Vulgatibacter sp.: one gene and its partner. The protein of the gene in region 1 interacts with the protein of each later gene in a pairwise test. Links are inferred from orthologs where the notes say so. Each region holds a gene or a part of one and is shown in the gene's direction. Other genes may lie near its edges.

Region 1 (6,897 bases):
GAGTTGCCGGTGCCCTTGAACTCCTCGAAGATCACCTCGTCCATGCGCGATCCGGTGTCGACGAGCGCGGTGCCGATGATCGTGAGCGAGCCGCCCTCCTCGATGTTGCGGGCCGCGCCGAAGAAGCGCTTGGGCTTGTGGAGGGCGTTGGAGTCCACGCCACCGGAGAGGATCTTGCCGGAGGGCGGCACCACCGCGTTGTAGGCGCGGGCCAGGCGCGTGATCGAGTCGAGGAGGATCACCACGTCCTTGCCGTTCTCGGCGAGGCGCTTGGCCTTCTCGATCACCATCTCGGCCACCGCCACGTGGCGGGTCGCCGGCTCGTCGAAGGTCGAGCTGATCACCTCGCCCTTCACCGTCCGCTCCATGTCGGTCACTTCCTCGGGCCGCTCGTCGATGAGCAGCACGATGAGGTGCACGTCGGCGTGGTTCGAGGTGATCGCGTGGGCGATGTTCTGCAGCAGCACCGTCTTGCCGGCGCGGGGCGGCGCCACGATGAGGCAGCGCTGGCCCTTACCGATCGGCACGAGCAGGTCGATGATCCGCGTGGTCACCTCGGCCTGCTCGTGCTCGAGGTGGAGCTTCTCGTTCGGATAGAGCGGCGTGAGGTTGTCGAAGAGGACCTTCTGCGCGTTCTCCTCGGGCGCCGCGTAGTTGATCGACTCGACCTTGAGCAGCGCGAAGTAGCGCTCGCCTTCCTTGGGCTGGCGCACCTGGCCGCTGATCGTGTCGCCGGTCCGCAGGTTGAAGCGGCGGATCTGCGAGGGCGACACGTAGATGTCGTCGGGACCGGGCAGGTAGGAAAAATCGGGCGAGCGGAGGAAGCCGAAGCCGTCGGGCAGCACCTCGAGGGTGCCCTCGCCGTAGACGCGGCCCCGCTTGACCGCCTGCGCCTGGAGGATCTCGAAGATGAGGTCCTGCTTGCGCATGCCGCCCGGCGCCTCGACGCCGAGGTCCTGCGCCATGCGCGCGAGCTGCGCCGTCTTGAGGCGCTTGAGCTCGGTGAGGTTGATCACCACCTCGTCGCCGGTGAGCTCCTCGGCAGCCTCGGCAGCTGCTGCCTCGTCCTCCTCGATGTCGTAGACGACCTGGGGACGTTCGCCGCGCTCCCCGCGCCTGCCGCGCTCGCCGCGGCGTCCCCGCCGCTCGGGGACCCCCACCGCGGTGGAGGTCGGCGCGGGGATCACGGGCTTCGGTCCGCGCTGCTGCCGTGCCTCGCGACGCTCGGGACGCTGCTCGGCCCGCGCCGCGCCGGCCTGCGCCTCGCGGCGCTCCGCCGACACGGGCTCGGCAACGACGAGCGGCTCGATTTCCGCGGGAGCGGGAGCGGGCGCCGGAGCGGGAGCCGCGGCCCCAGGGACAGGTGCCGGCGTCGCCTCCACGGTCTCCGCCGCGATCGGCGCAGGCGCTTCTGCAGCAGGCCCGGCAGCGACGGGTGCGGCCTCCGCCGCCGCAGCGGCTGCAGCCGGCTTGCGGGTGCGGCGGGGCTTCGCCGGGGCCTGGACCTCTGCGGTGGTCTCTGCGGCGGCGGCCTCGCCCTCGACGACGGCGGGCGCCGCTGCAGGGGCAGCGGCACGGCGGCGGGAGGTGGTGGTCGCAGCCTCATCCTTCGCAGCGGCGGCCCTGCGGGCCCGCGGCGCACGTGCGGGAGCTTCGGAGGAACGATCGGTCACTGTTTCGTCTCGTCGGTCTGCGTTTCGTCGTGCAGTCGGAATGGGAAGAACCGGGTGGCCCGCGACGTCGAGGGCGGGATGGGCAGGATCCCCGACGGTGCCCCTTCCGCATGGCGGAGCGAGGCGTACGTGCCATATCGGCCGTGGCAGCAATCACGTTTTCCCGCGCTCGAAGCAGCGGGGGGGAGCGGTTTGCGCGCTATGGGGGGATGAAACAAGGCGGAAGCTATAGTCGCGTCCGATCGCTGTCAAGGACGGTGGTGCGAACGGGATCTTCGTGGTGTAGGTTCCGCCCGCATGGCCGCAAAGAGCAGCAGCCCCGAGGTCAGCCGGCGAGTGGAGGAGCTCCGGGAGGAGATCCGCGACCACGATCACCGGTACTACGTTCTCGACCAGCCGATCATTTCCGACGCGGCCTACGACAAGCTCTCCCGCGAGCTGCAGGAGCTGGAAGCGGCGCATCCCGAGCTGCGCACCCCCGACTCGCCGACGCAGCGGGTGGGCGGCGCGCCGGCGCCCGGCTTCGCGAAGGTGGTCCACCGCAGGCCGATGCTCTCCCTGGCCAACGTCTTCGACGAGGGCGAGCTGGAAGATTTCGACGCGGGGCTGCGGCGGCGCCTCGACCTCGGTGAGGGGCAGCCGATCCGCTACACCTGCGAGCCGAAATTCGACGGCCTCGCCGTAGAGCTGATCTACGAGGAGGGGCGCTTCGTCCAGGGCTCGACCCGCGGCGACGGGGAGGTCGGGGAGGACGTGACCGGCAACCTGCGTACGATCCGCTCCGTTCCGCTCCGCCTCCACGGCACCGCCCCCGCCCGCCTCGAGGTCCGGGGCGAGGTGGTGATGTTCAAGAGGGACTTCGCGGCGCTCAACCGGCGGCAGGAGGAGGCGGGGGAGAAGGTCTTCGCCAACCCGCGCAACGCCGCGGCCGGATCGCTGCGCCAGCTCGATCCGAAGATCACCGCGAGCCGGCCGCTCACCTTCTTCGCCTACGAGGTGGGCGAGAGCACCGAGGCCTTCGCGTGCCACGAGGAGAAGCTCCGCCGCCTCGCAGCGCTCGGCTTCAAGGAGAGCGGCGCCTGGCGCATCGCCTCCGGCGTCGAGGAGCTGAAGAGCTACTGGAAGTCGATCCTCGAGCAGCGCCACGAGCTGCCCTACGAGGTCGACGGCGTGGTGGTGAAGGTCGACGACGAAGATCTCCGGGCGCGCCTGGGCCAGGTCTCGAAGAGCCCGCGCTGGGCAGTCGCCTACAAATTTCCCCCGGAGGAGGAGACCACCCGCGTCGAGAAGATCGACGTGCAGGTGGGACGCACGGGGGTCCTCACGCCGGTGGCGCACCTCGTCCCGGTCCGCGTCGGCGGCGTGATGGTGGCGCGCGCCACGCTGCACAACGAGGACGAGCTCCGGCGCAAGGACGTGCGCGTCGGCGATCGCGTGGTCGTGCGCCGGGCGGGCGACGTGATCCCCGAGGTGGTCAAGGTCGTCGTCGAGGTGCGGACCGGGCGGGAGGAGCCGTTCGAGTTCCCGAAGACCTGCCCCGCCTGCGGCGCCGAGGTGACGCGGGAGGTCCTCGAAGAGGACGAATCCGGCAAGTCGGTGAAGCTCGCTGCGGCCTGGCGCTGCACCAACAGCGCGTGCCCCGCCCAGCTGAAGGAAAGGCTGCGCCACTTCGTCTCGCGACGCGCGATGGACATCGAGGGGCTCGGCAACGAGCTGGTGGAGCAGCTCGTCGAGAAGGGCCACGTCCGCGACTTCGCCGACATCTACCGCCTCGGCGCGGAGGATTGGTCCAACCTCGACCGGGTGGTCGGTGAGGAGACCTACAAGATCGGGCCGAAGGTCGGGCAGAAGCTGGCCGACGGCGTCGAGCGCAGCAAGCACGTTCCCCTGCGGCGCTTCTACAACGCGCTCGGCATTCGCGGCGTCAACGAGGCGTTTGCCGCGGTCCTCGCGAAGCGCTACCCCGCCGTCGACGCGCTGGTGCGCGCGGACAAGGCGGAGCTCGAGCTCCTGCCCGGTGTCGGGCCCACGCGCGCCTCCTGGATCCGGCAGTTCTTCGATCGCGAGGAGAACCGGGAGGTGATCCGCCACCTCCTCGAGGTCGGCGTCGAGCCGCAGCCCGAGGCGGCGGTGCAGACCGGCGGCGCCTTCGCCGGCAAGACGGTGGTGCTCACCGGCACCCTCGCCGCCTTTAGCCGCGATCAGGCCAAGGCGGAGATCGAGCGGCGCGGCGGCAAGGTCTCGGGCTCGGTGTCGAAGAAGACCGACCTCGTCGTCGCCGGAGCGGACGCGGGCTCCAAGCGCAAGAAGGCGCAGGAGCTCGGTGTCGCCGTCGTCGACGAGGCGGGATTCGTGGAGATGCTCGGAGGCTGAGATGGTGCGCGTCGAGCTCAAGATCATCGGCAGGGTGCAGGGCGTCTTCTACCGGGCCAGCGCGCAGCGGGCAGCGGAGGAGCGCGGCCTCCTCGGATGGGTGCGCAACACCGGCGACGGGGCGGTGGAAGCGGTGGTCGAGGGCCCCAGGCCGCAGGTCGAGGACTTCGTCGCCTGGTGCAGGCAGGGCCCTGTCGGCGCACGGGTCGACGAGGTGGAGGCCAACTGGTCTCCCGCCCGGGCGGAGTTCTCGGACTTCCGCGTCCGGCGCTGACGACTCGGCTCCCTCGCCGCGGAGCGACATCGCCGTCGCCGGCCTGCCCGGCCCCACGGAGCGGGCCGGGCCGGAGGCGGTTTCGGCTTCAGCTGCAGCAGCACGAGCGCGCCGCCCGCTCGCCGCACTTGCAGGCGGGGGCGCAGCTGCACGAGGGCACGCAGGTGCAGGAAGCGGTCTTCGAGGCGCCAGCGTTGCAGTTGCAGGGGTTGCAGGTGCAGGGGGAGCAGTTGCAGTCCATGTCGTTCTCCGGGGGCGGGGTTCCTCGGGGCGGCTGATTCCGTCCCCTCTGCCCTTGCCTCGCTCGGGAAGACGCTCCACGGCGTCGCGCCTTACACGCGACCAGCCCCGCTCAATGCAGCTGGCGTGCGCCCCGTGCCTCCTTCTCCGTCTGGAACGCCGCCGCATGGAGCACCGGCAGGGAGACGTGGAAGGTGGCGCCCCTGCCCTCGGCGCTCTCGGCCCAGATCCTGCCCCCATGCCGCTCCACGATGTCGCGCACGATGTAGAGCCCGAGGCCGAGCCCGCCGTAGGAGGCAGACGACGCGTTCCTCGCCCGGAAGAAGCGCTCGAAGAGCTGCTCGAGCTGCTCCGCTGGGATGCCGATGCCGTGGTCGCTCACGGTGAGGTGGGCCTGCGTCCCTTCGTTCCGGATGGCGACGACCACCTCGCCGCTGCTGTATTTGAGCGCGTTGTCGACCAGGTTGGAGACCACCTGCTCGAGGCGGTTGGGATCACCCTGCACCAGCACCTCCCCCGCGGCCTCGAAGCGGATCCGCCCGGAATCCCGCGGCGCGGTGGCGGCCACGGCGTTCTCGGCGATCCGGGTGAGAGAGATGGGCCGCTGCTGCATCTCCATCGTGCCCGCCTGGATCCGGGTCACGTCGAGCAGATCGTTGATCAGCCAGGCGAGGCGCCCGAGGCTTGCCTGGGCCCGTTCGATGGCGGCTTCGTCCACCGGCAGGCCGGCGCGCACCCGGCGCTGGAGCATCTGCAGGCGCGTGGCAAGGGGCGTGAGCGGCGTCTTCAGCTCATGCGAGGCGACGGAGAGGAATTCGTCCCGGACCCGTACCGCCTCCTGCGCGTCGCGGTAGAGGCGCTCCGATTCGCCGAGGAGCCGGTCCCTCTCGCACTCGAGGGCGAGGCGGCTGCCCAGCGCCTCGACCGCTTGCGTCTCGGAGGGGTCGAAATAGCGGCGGGCGGTCGTCGCCTCCACCGCGAGGACGCCAGCGGGGTTGAAGCTCGAGGTGCCCACGGGCAGGCGCAGCCAACAGGAGGCCCCCTCGCAGCGCTGCTCCAGCCCTTCGGGCGGGCCCGCTCCTGCGAGCTCGGCGAGGCGCAGCCCCGTGGGAGGCGCCATGCCCTCGCGCTGCGCGAAGGCCTCCGGGACGAAGGGGCGCTCGCTGCGCCAGAAGATCGCCGTGGGGCCCAGCGTGTGCACCGAGCGCCGCAGCGCCCGCTCCACCCGGTCCTGCAGCGGGGAAATCGAGGCGAGGATCGTGCCGGCGTCGACCAGCATCCGCTGCAGGCTCTCCGCCCGCCGGCGCTCCGCGGTCATCGCGGCGAGGAGCAGCGCGGTGATGGTGGCCAGCGCGAAGAGGGCCTGCACCAGCACCACCCGCACATACTCCTGCACGGTGTAGAGTTCGGCGAAGGGCCCGTACCCGCGGGCGGTGAGGATCACCGCCAGCAGGGAGATTGCCGCAGCGCCCCACGCTGCGCCGCTGGGGCCGAAGCGGATCGCCGCCCAGGCGAGGACGGGAAAGGCTGCGAGCCCCAGGGCGACGAAGCGGGCCACCACGTCTGCGAGCATGAACCCCTGCGCGGTGAGCACGACGAGGCTCGAGCCGAGGAGGATCGCCTCCGCCAGCCGGGACGGCGGCGCCCGCAGGATCCGCGGTCGGGCGGCGAGGAGCAGCGCCGCGAGGCTCGCCGTTCCGAGGGCGGCGCTGCCCCACCAGGCGAGGGAGAAGCTCAGGATCGAAGCGGGAGGCTCACCTGCCAGCAGCGTCGTCACGAGCGCGAGCGCCGTCCCCGCCATCGGCCCTGCGAGCGTGCCGTAGAGGCCGAGCAGGTAGACCTCGCGCGCCCGCAGGAGCGGCAGCCCGCGGGTGGGCATCGCCCGCCGGATCAGGGTCGCGCCCACCAGGGGTTCCACCACGTCGGCGACAGACCAGCCCACGACGATCGCCGGGTCGACGCCCCTGGAGCCGAGGAGGAGCGCGTCCGCGACGAAGACCGCGAGGAGCAGCAGCGGCCAGCGCTCCCGCTTCCGCGAGACCAGCACGGCGAGCGAGAGACCGCTGGGCAACCACGAGCCCGCCAGGTTGAGCTCCGGCGCATAGGTCAGGCGGTAGCTCGCCAGGCCGAGCACCAGGTAGGCGAGACAGACGAACGCCGCTTCGGCGAGGGCTCTGCCGGTGAGGTATCGCGGGATGCTGCCGACTCGGTTGCGCAAGGGCATCTTCCTGCCTCGACGCTAATCACCGCACGCCCCGACGGCCCCGCGTCCGACCACGCACGAGGGAAGCGAATCGGGCGGCGGCGTGCTACATCCGTCGCTCCCCCACCGCGGAG
Region 2 (7,034 bases), on another replicon or contig:
GGGGCGTCCGGATTCGTCCTGCGCGCGGGGCCTCGACAGGATCGATCGCAGGCACCTATGATCCATCCATGAACCCGACCCCTGCAGCAGCCGTGACGAACGCCTCCTCCCGCCGCCCCGTGCAGCAGGAGTGGAGGCGACTTCTCGGCTGCCTGCGTACCGCGTAGGGCAGCAGGGCCCCGGGCGCGGGACCCGCCGGAAGGCCGGAGAAGCGGCCACCGACCCACACCGATTTTGCTAGAGTCCGCCCGATTTGCGCGGCCGGTTGCGGCCGTGCGCGGGCATCGCATCGAGAGAGCCCCGAAGCGCCGCGCGCGCGGGGCCGACAGGAGCCATACCGTCATGCAGGAGCGCTACGAGCCCAGGGCAATCGAGCCGAAATGGCAGGACCGCTGGGAGCGGGAGAACCTCTTCGCCGCAGGGCAGCGCGGCGACCTTCCGAAGAAGTTCGTGCTCGAGATGTTCCCCTACCCGTCGGGCGCCATGCACATGGGCCACGTCCGCAACTACCTCATCGGCGACGTGATCGCCCGCTTCGCCCGGATGCACGGCTTCGACGTGCTCCACCCGATGGGCTGGGACGCCCTCGGCCTGCCTGCGGAGAACGCGGCGATCAAGGACAAGCGCCACCCCGCCGACCGCACCAAGGAGAACGTCGCCTCCTTCAAGGCGGAGATGAAGCGGATCGGCTTCAGCTACGACTGGTCCCGCGAGATCAACACCTCGCACCCCGAGTACTACCGGTGGAACCAGTGGTTCTTCCTCAAGTTCCGGGAGATGGGGCTGGTCTACAAGCGCCACGCCTCGGTCAACTGGTGCCCGGGCTGCAACACGGTGATCGCCAACGAGCAGGTGAAGGACGGCCTCTGCGAGCGCTCCGGCGATCCGGTGGTGATCCGCAAGATGCCGGAGTGGGCCTTCCGGATCACCCACTACTCCGAGCGGCTGCTGCAGAACCTCGACACGCTGAACGAGTGGCCGGACGAGGTGGTGAAGAAGCAGCGCAACTGGATCGGCAAGAGCGAGGGGACCGAGCTGGTCTTCGGCGTCGCCGGCGCCGACGAGAAGATTACCGTCTTCACCACCCGCTCGGACACCATCTTCGGCTGCACCTACGTCGTGGTCGCCCCCGATCATCCGCTCCTCGAGCGCATCGTACCCGAGGACCGCAAGGAGGGCGTGCGCGCCTTCGCGACCGAGCAGGCCCGCAAGGCCGCGGCGAAGGGGCGCGAGGAGGAACTCGAGAAGGAAGGCGTCGACACCGGCGCCAGGGCGATCCATCCCTTCACCGGCGCGGAGCTGCCGATCTGGGCTGCCAACTTCGTGGTCTCCGACTACGGCACCGGCGCGGTGATGAGCGTGCCCGCCCACGATCAGCGGGACTTCGAGTTCGCCAGGAAATACGGCCTGCCGATCCGCCAGGTGATCCAGCCGGTGGGCGCCGACCGGCTCCCCGCCGATCCCACCGAGGCCTTCACCGAGGACGGCCTCCTCGAGGGGAGCGACGGCTTCGACGGGATGACCTCGGCGCAGGCCCGCAAGGCGATCGGCGCGAAGGCGAAGGAGGGCGGCTTCGGCGGCCCCACCGTCACCTACCGGCAGCGCGACTGGGGCATCTCCCGACAGCGCTACTGGGGCACGCCGATCCCGATCGTCTACTGCCTGCAGTGCGATCCGAACGAGGAGGGGATCCCCGTCCCCTACGACCAGCTGCCGGTGCGCATGCCCGACATCGACGTCGCCGAGGTGCTCACCGGCAAGGGCGAGCCGCCGCTGGCGAAGGTGCCTGCGTTCATCAACACCACCTGCCCGACCTGCGGCGGTCCGGCGCGCCGGGAGGCGGAGACGATGGACACCTTCGTCGACTCCACCTGGTACTACGCCCGCTACGTCGATCCGCAGAACGACCAGCTCCCCTTCTCCCGGGAGATGGCCGACCGCTGGCTGCCGGTGGACGTCTACGTGGGTGGTCCCGAGCACTCCACGATGCACCTGCTCTACTTCCGCTTCTGGACCATGCTCATGAACGAGCTGGGCCTGACGCCGATGGAGGAGCCGGTCCGCCGCCTGATCACCCAGGGCATCGTCAACGGCCCCGACGGCAGGAAGATGTCGAAGCGCTGGGGCAACGTCGTCACCCCCGCCTCGATCATCGAGCGGCACGGAGCCGACGCGGCGCGGACCTTCGTCTCCTTCGCCGGCCCGCCGGACAAGGACATCGACTGGTCCGACGAGCAGGTGGAGGGCTGCGCCCGCTTCCTCCACCGCGTCTGGCGGATCGCCGCCGGCAACCACCGGCACGCCGGGGTGCAATACGACGGGCCCTTCGAGGGGAGGGCGCTCGAGATCCGGCGCGCCGCCCACAAGGCGCTCAAGCGCGTCACCGAGGACATCGAGCGCGTCTCCTTCAACACCGCGATCGCCCGGGCGATGGAGCTCGCCAACTTCATCGGCCCCATCGACGTGCAGACCGACGCCGAGAAGGCGGCGATGGCGGAGGCGGTGCGCCTGCTCGCGGCGATGCTCTCGCCGATCGCGCCGCACCTCGCCGACGAGATCGCCGAGGCCTACGGCGCCACCGCCTCGCTGCAGGCGCAGCGCTGGCCCCACTACGATCCGGCGCTCACCGTCGACGACACCGTGAAGTACGCCGTGCAGGTGAACGGCAAGCTCCGCGGCGAGGTCGAGGTGGCGATCGACGCGGGCGAGGACGAGGTGAAGGCGGCGGCGGAGGCCGACGAGAAGGTGCTGCCGCACCTGGCGGGCAAGCAGCTGCGAAAGTTCGTCTTCGTGAAGGGCCGCCTCTGCAACTTCGTGGTGAGCGGGTGAGGCGCGGGCTCCTGGGCGCGGTGGCCCTCGCTGCCGCGCTCGCCGGCTGCGGCTATCGTTTCGCCGTCGGTGGCCCCGGCCTCCCCGACGGCGTCGGCCAGGTCCACGTGCCGGTCTTCGCGAACCGATCCACCGACGCGGAGGCCGGCGCGATCTTCGCCGAGGCGATGGCGGAGGCGCTGGCCCGGTCGGGCCACGCCGGCGGTCCCTCGGCGCCTGCGCGCCTCGAGGGGACCGTCCTCTCCACCGCCTCCCGTCCCGCTGCCACCGGGCCCGACGGGCGCGACACGGGGCTCTACCGCCTCGAAGCGAGGCTGCGCGTGGAGCTGCTGCGGCAGGGGCAGCTCCTCTGCGTTCGCGAGATCGCCGGGGGGGAGGACTACCTGCCCGCCGCCGATCTGCTCGGCATCGAGGCCTCGCGCAGGCAGGCGCTCCGCCGGCTCGCCGGGCGGCTGATGGAGAGCGCGAGCGTCGAGCTCTGCGCGGTGGTGGCGGCAGAGTAGGGGAGGCGCCTGGCCGGGCCGGGCAGGAACACGAATAGCGGGTACAGCCGCAAGGCCGTCCCGCTATTTCGCGTTCGACGCCGGGAGGCGTCGGAAATTACGCCTGGGCGCTGGAGGCGTTGACGGCCTTGGCCAGACGGCTGACCTTCCGGCTCGCGCCACGGCCCTTGATGATGCCCTTGGCGGCAGCCTGGTCGATGGTCTTGGTCGCCTTGGCGAGGAGCGCGGTCGCGGTGGCGGAGTCGCCGCTGGCGGCGGCCTCGCGGACCTTCTTCATCGCCGTCTTCACGGTCGAGCGGATCGCGTTGTTGCGAACGTTGCGCTCGGCCGACTGGCGCATGCGCTTCACTGCAGACTTGGTATTGGCCACGTCTCATTTCCCCTTGGAAAGCGGCGCCTTGTAGCAGGCGCGGGACGTCGGTGTCAATGCCCGAACGTCGCCGGTACGGCACACCTTCTCCACCGGGCGCCCGCCTCCTCCCTCGTTTCGGGGATTCACTGCGGGGCTGTTGTGGGAAAAGGCGCCAGCGAAAGCAGAAACCCCCGCGATCTTCCGATCTTCCGCCCTGCTGCAAGATGCAGCAGGGTGGGGGCCTGCGCGAAAAATGCCCGAAAGACCGGGCGCAAACGTCCCCCTGCCCACCGCCAATCCACAGCTTCTGTGGGCAACCGATGGATCAGTCAATCAGCCGAGCTCCCCCTGCTTCTCGAGGGCCTTGGCCTCCTCCCAGAGCCGGTCCATCAGCTCCAGCGGCGCCACCTGCCCCGCGCCGAAGCCCTGCTCGTGGAGGCGTTCCTCGACCCAGAGGAAACGCCGCTCGAAACGGCCGACCGCCAGCCGGAGCGCGTCCTCCGCCGGGGTGCGGGCGTGGCGCGCCAGGTTCGCCAGGGCGAAGAGCACGTCGCCGAGCTCGTGCTCGATCGCCTTCGGATCGCCGGAGGCGAGGGCCTCGTCCAGCTCCGCCAGCTCCTCGTCCACCTTGGCCCGGACGCCAGCCAATTCCGGCCAGTCGAAGCCGATCCGCGAGGCCTTCTCGGTGATCCGCTCGGCGCGCAGGAGGCCCGGCGCGTGGCGCGGGACCCCCTCGATCACCGAGACCCGCTGGCCCTTCTTCCGTGCCTTCTCCGCGGCCTTGAGCTTCACCCAGTTGCGGCTCACCTCGTCGGCGTCGGTGATCGTGACGTCACCGAAGACGTGGGGGTGGCGGTATTCGATCTTGTCGGAGATGGCCCTGGTCACGTCGGCGAAGTCCCAGTCGCCGTTCTCCCTGGCGATCTCCGCGTGGAAGATCACCTGGAAGAGCAGGTCGCCCAGCTCCTCGCAGTGGTCGCGGCTGGAGTCGCCCTCCATCGCGTCGAGGACCTCGTAGGCCTCCTCCACCAGGTAGGGCTTGAGCGAATCGAAGGTCTGCTCCCGGTCCCACGGACAGCCGCCGGGGGCCCGGAGCCTGGCCATGATCCCGACGAGGCGCGTGATCTCCTCGGCGCTGCGCCGCCGGGTCTGCTCGAGTTCCTTCTCCACCACACACCTCCGGTCCGAATCGCCGGCGGCCATAGCAGCTTCCCGGCGCGGCGTCACCGCCCGGAACTTGCAACCCGCACGGGCGTGCTACGATGCGCCGGATCGCAGCCCTTGCTGCAGTCGGGGGAGAGGTCGTCTTGCGAAGCATGCGCCCCATCGCGCATCTGGCAGCAGCCTGGTTGGTCCTGTTCGCGGCTGCGGCGGTGGCGGAGACGCCCGCCCTTCCCGTGGCGGCGGAGGCTACCGGTGTCGCGGAGCCGAGCGAGGAGGCCTGGGGCGACGAGTGGTTCGACTCCGCGGCGAAGGAGCGGGCGAAGGCCTTCGAGCAGCAGCTGGTGGAGGAGGCTGGCGGGGCTGTCGGCGCGCCGGCCCCCGCTGCCGACGAAGAGCGTCCCGCGGCACAGGCCCCTGCACCGGAGCGTGCGATCGTGCCCCCGCTGCACGGTCCCGCCGATCTGCAGGCGGTCTGGCGCACGCGCCGTGAGGCGATCCTCCGGCAGGACGCCGCCACCGCGGCGGAGGCGGAGGCGAAGCTGCGCCGGCTCCTCGTCGAGCTCGACGTCCGCGAGGTCCACGCCTTCGCCGCAGCCACGGTGCGCGAGAGCCGCAAGCTGGAGGCCTCCGCGCCTGCTGCAGCCCTCGATCGCGCGCGCCTCGCGGTGGCCCTCGCCCCCTCGCTGCCTCTGACCCATCTGCAGCTCCTCCGCACCCAGCTCGCCGCGGACCCGACGGCCTTCGGCACGATCCTCGGGATCGCCGCGGATTGCGTGGCCGCGGGCCTGGGCGATCCGCGGCACGTGCGCCTCCTCGTGGTTGACCTGCTCGCTGCCCTCGGCGCAGCGCTGCTCCTCGCCGGCGCCATCGCGCTCCTCTTCCTCGCGGTGGCCCACTGCCGCAGCTTCCTCCACGACTTCCACCACCTCTTCCCGCGGCGGATCTCGCGGCTGCAGACCGGCCTCCTCGCTCTGCTCGCGCTCGCGCTGCCGATCGCCCTGGGGTTCGGCCCGCTGGTGGTGGCGGCCCTGGTGCTCGCTGCGATCTGGCTCTACCTCGATCGCGCCGAGCGCATCGCCCTCGGCCTCTGGCTCGCCCTCGCCGCGCTCCTGCCCGCCGGTGCCGGCTTCCTGGCAGCGCGCCTCGCCTGGGACGACACCCGCGCCGCGTCGCTCTACGCGGTGGAACGCGCCGGCGACTTCAGCTCGCTCCGCGGCCTGGCCGCCGTCGCCCGCGAGCCCGGAGCCGATCCCGAGACGATCTTCGTGGTGGCCCGGAGCCTCAAGCGCCTCGGCCAGCTCGAGGAGGCGCAGGCGCTCTACGAGCGGGCGCTGGAGAGCAGGCCCCGCTGGCCTGCGGCGCTGATCAACCTCGGCAACATCCGCTTCCTCCGAGGCGACGCGGAAGGAGCGGAGGAGCTCTACACCCGGGCGATCGACCTCGACCCCGGCATCGCCGCCGCCTACTTCAGCCTCTCCCGGGTCCACTACGACCGCGTCGACTTCACCCTCGGCCAGGCGGCCCGGACCCGGGCGATCGAGCTCGATCGGCGCCTGGTGGAGAAATACGCGGTCTCCGAGAACGGCAGCGCGCCGGCGAACCAGTACGTGGTCGACGTGCCCCTGCCCGACGAGGACCTGGCGAAGGTGGCGGCGCGCAGCGAGGAGCCACGTCGGCTCGAGCGGCAGCTCACCGCCGCGATCCTCGGGCCGATCCCCGGCGCTGCGGCGCCCTTCTCCGGCGGGGGCTTCGCGCTCCTGCTCGTCGTCTGGACCGGCTTCCTCGCCCAGCGGATCCGACCGGCGAGCGGCTGCTCCCGCTGCGGCAGGGCGGTCTGCTCCTCCTGCGATCCGGAGTCCGCAGGCGGAAACCTCTGCGGCCAGTGCGTCCACGTCTTCGGCAAGCGGGCCGCGGTCGAGGCCGCAGCCCGCGAGGCGAAGGAGCGCGCGGCGAAGGCGCACCAATCCCGCCGCAGCCTCTGGTTCCGGGCGGGGGCCCTCGTCCTCGCAGGTCCCTTCCTCTCCGGCAGGATCGGCCGCGGCATGGTCTTCCTGCTCCTCGGCTGGTTCCTCGTCTTCCTCGCTGCCTTCCCCGCCGGCGTGGTGCAGCCGGTCTACGAGGGCTGGCCCGCCGTCTGGAAGGTGGCGCTGCTCCTCCCGCCGATCGGCTCGATCTTCCTCCTCGCC

The links.
Region 2: the proteins of ligA (region 1) and leuS interact in binary tests that used the Escherichia coli proteins (3 or more experiments, as listed by UniProt). The link is inferred for Vulgatibacter sp. from one-to-one orthologs.

The regions. Positions count from the first base shown.
Region 1 is NZ_JAWLCN010000002.1:296,706-303,602, forward strand. Bases 1,598-4,508 are described here. They hold ligA (NAD-dependent DNA ligase LigA), read left to right. Parts: upstream 1,598-1,970; coding sequence 1,971-4,046; downstream 4,047-4,508. Other genes in these bases: rho (transcription termination factor Rho), read right to left, coding at 1,598-1,673; ACESMR_RS05170 (acylphosphatase), read left to right, coding at 4,048-4,320. In the rest of the region: more of rho, read right to left, coding at 1-1,597; ACESMR_RS05175 (ATP-binding protein), read right to left, coding at 4,673-6,778. UniProt on the Escherichia coli protein: DNA ligase that catalyzes the formation of phosphodiester linkages between 5'-phosphoryl and 3'-hydroxyl groups in double-stranded DNA using NAD as a coenzyme and as the energy source for the reaction.
Region 2 is NZ_JAWLCN010000015.1:12,907-19,940, forward strand. Bases 38-3,085 are described here. They hold leuS (leucine--tRNA ligase), read left to right. Parts: upstream 38-342; coding sequence 343-2,829; downstream 2,830-3,085. Other genes in these bases: lptE (LPS assembly lipoprotein LptE), read left to right, coding at 2,826-3,085. Outside these bases: more of lptE, read left to right, coding at 3,086-3,332; rpsT (30S ribosomal protein S20), read right to left, coding at 3,430-3,702; mazG (nucleoside triphosphate pyrophosphohydrolase), read right to left, coding at 4,018-4,854; ACESMR_RS22515 (tetratricopeptide repeat protein), read left to right, coding at 5,034-7,034.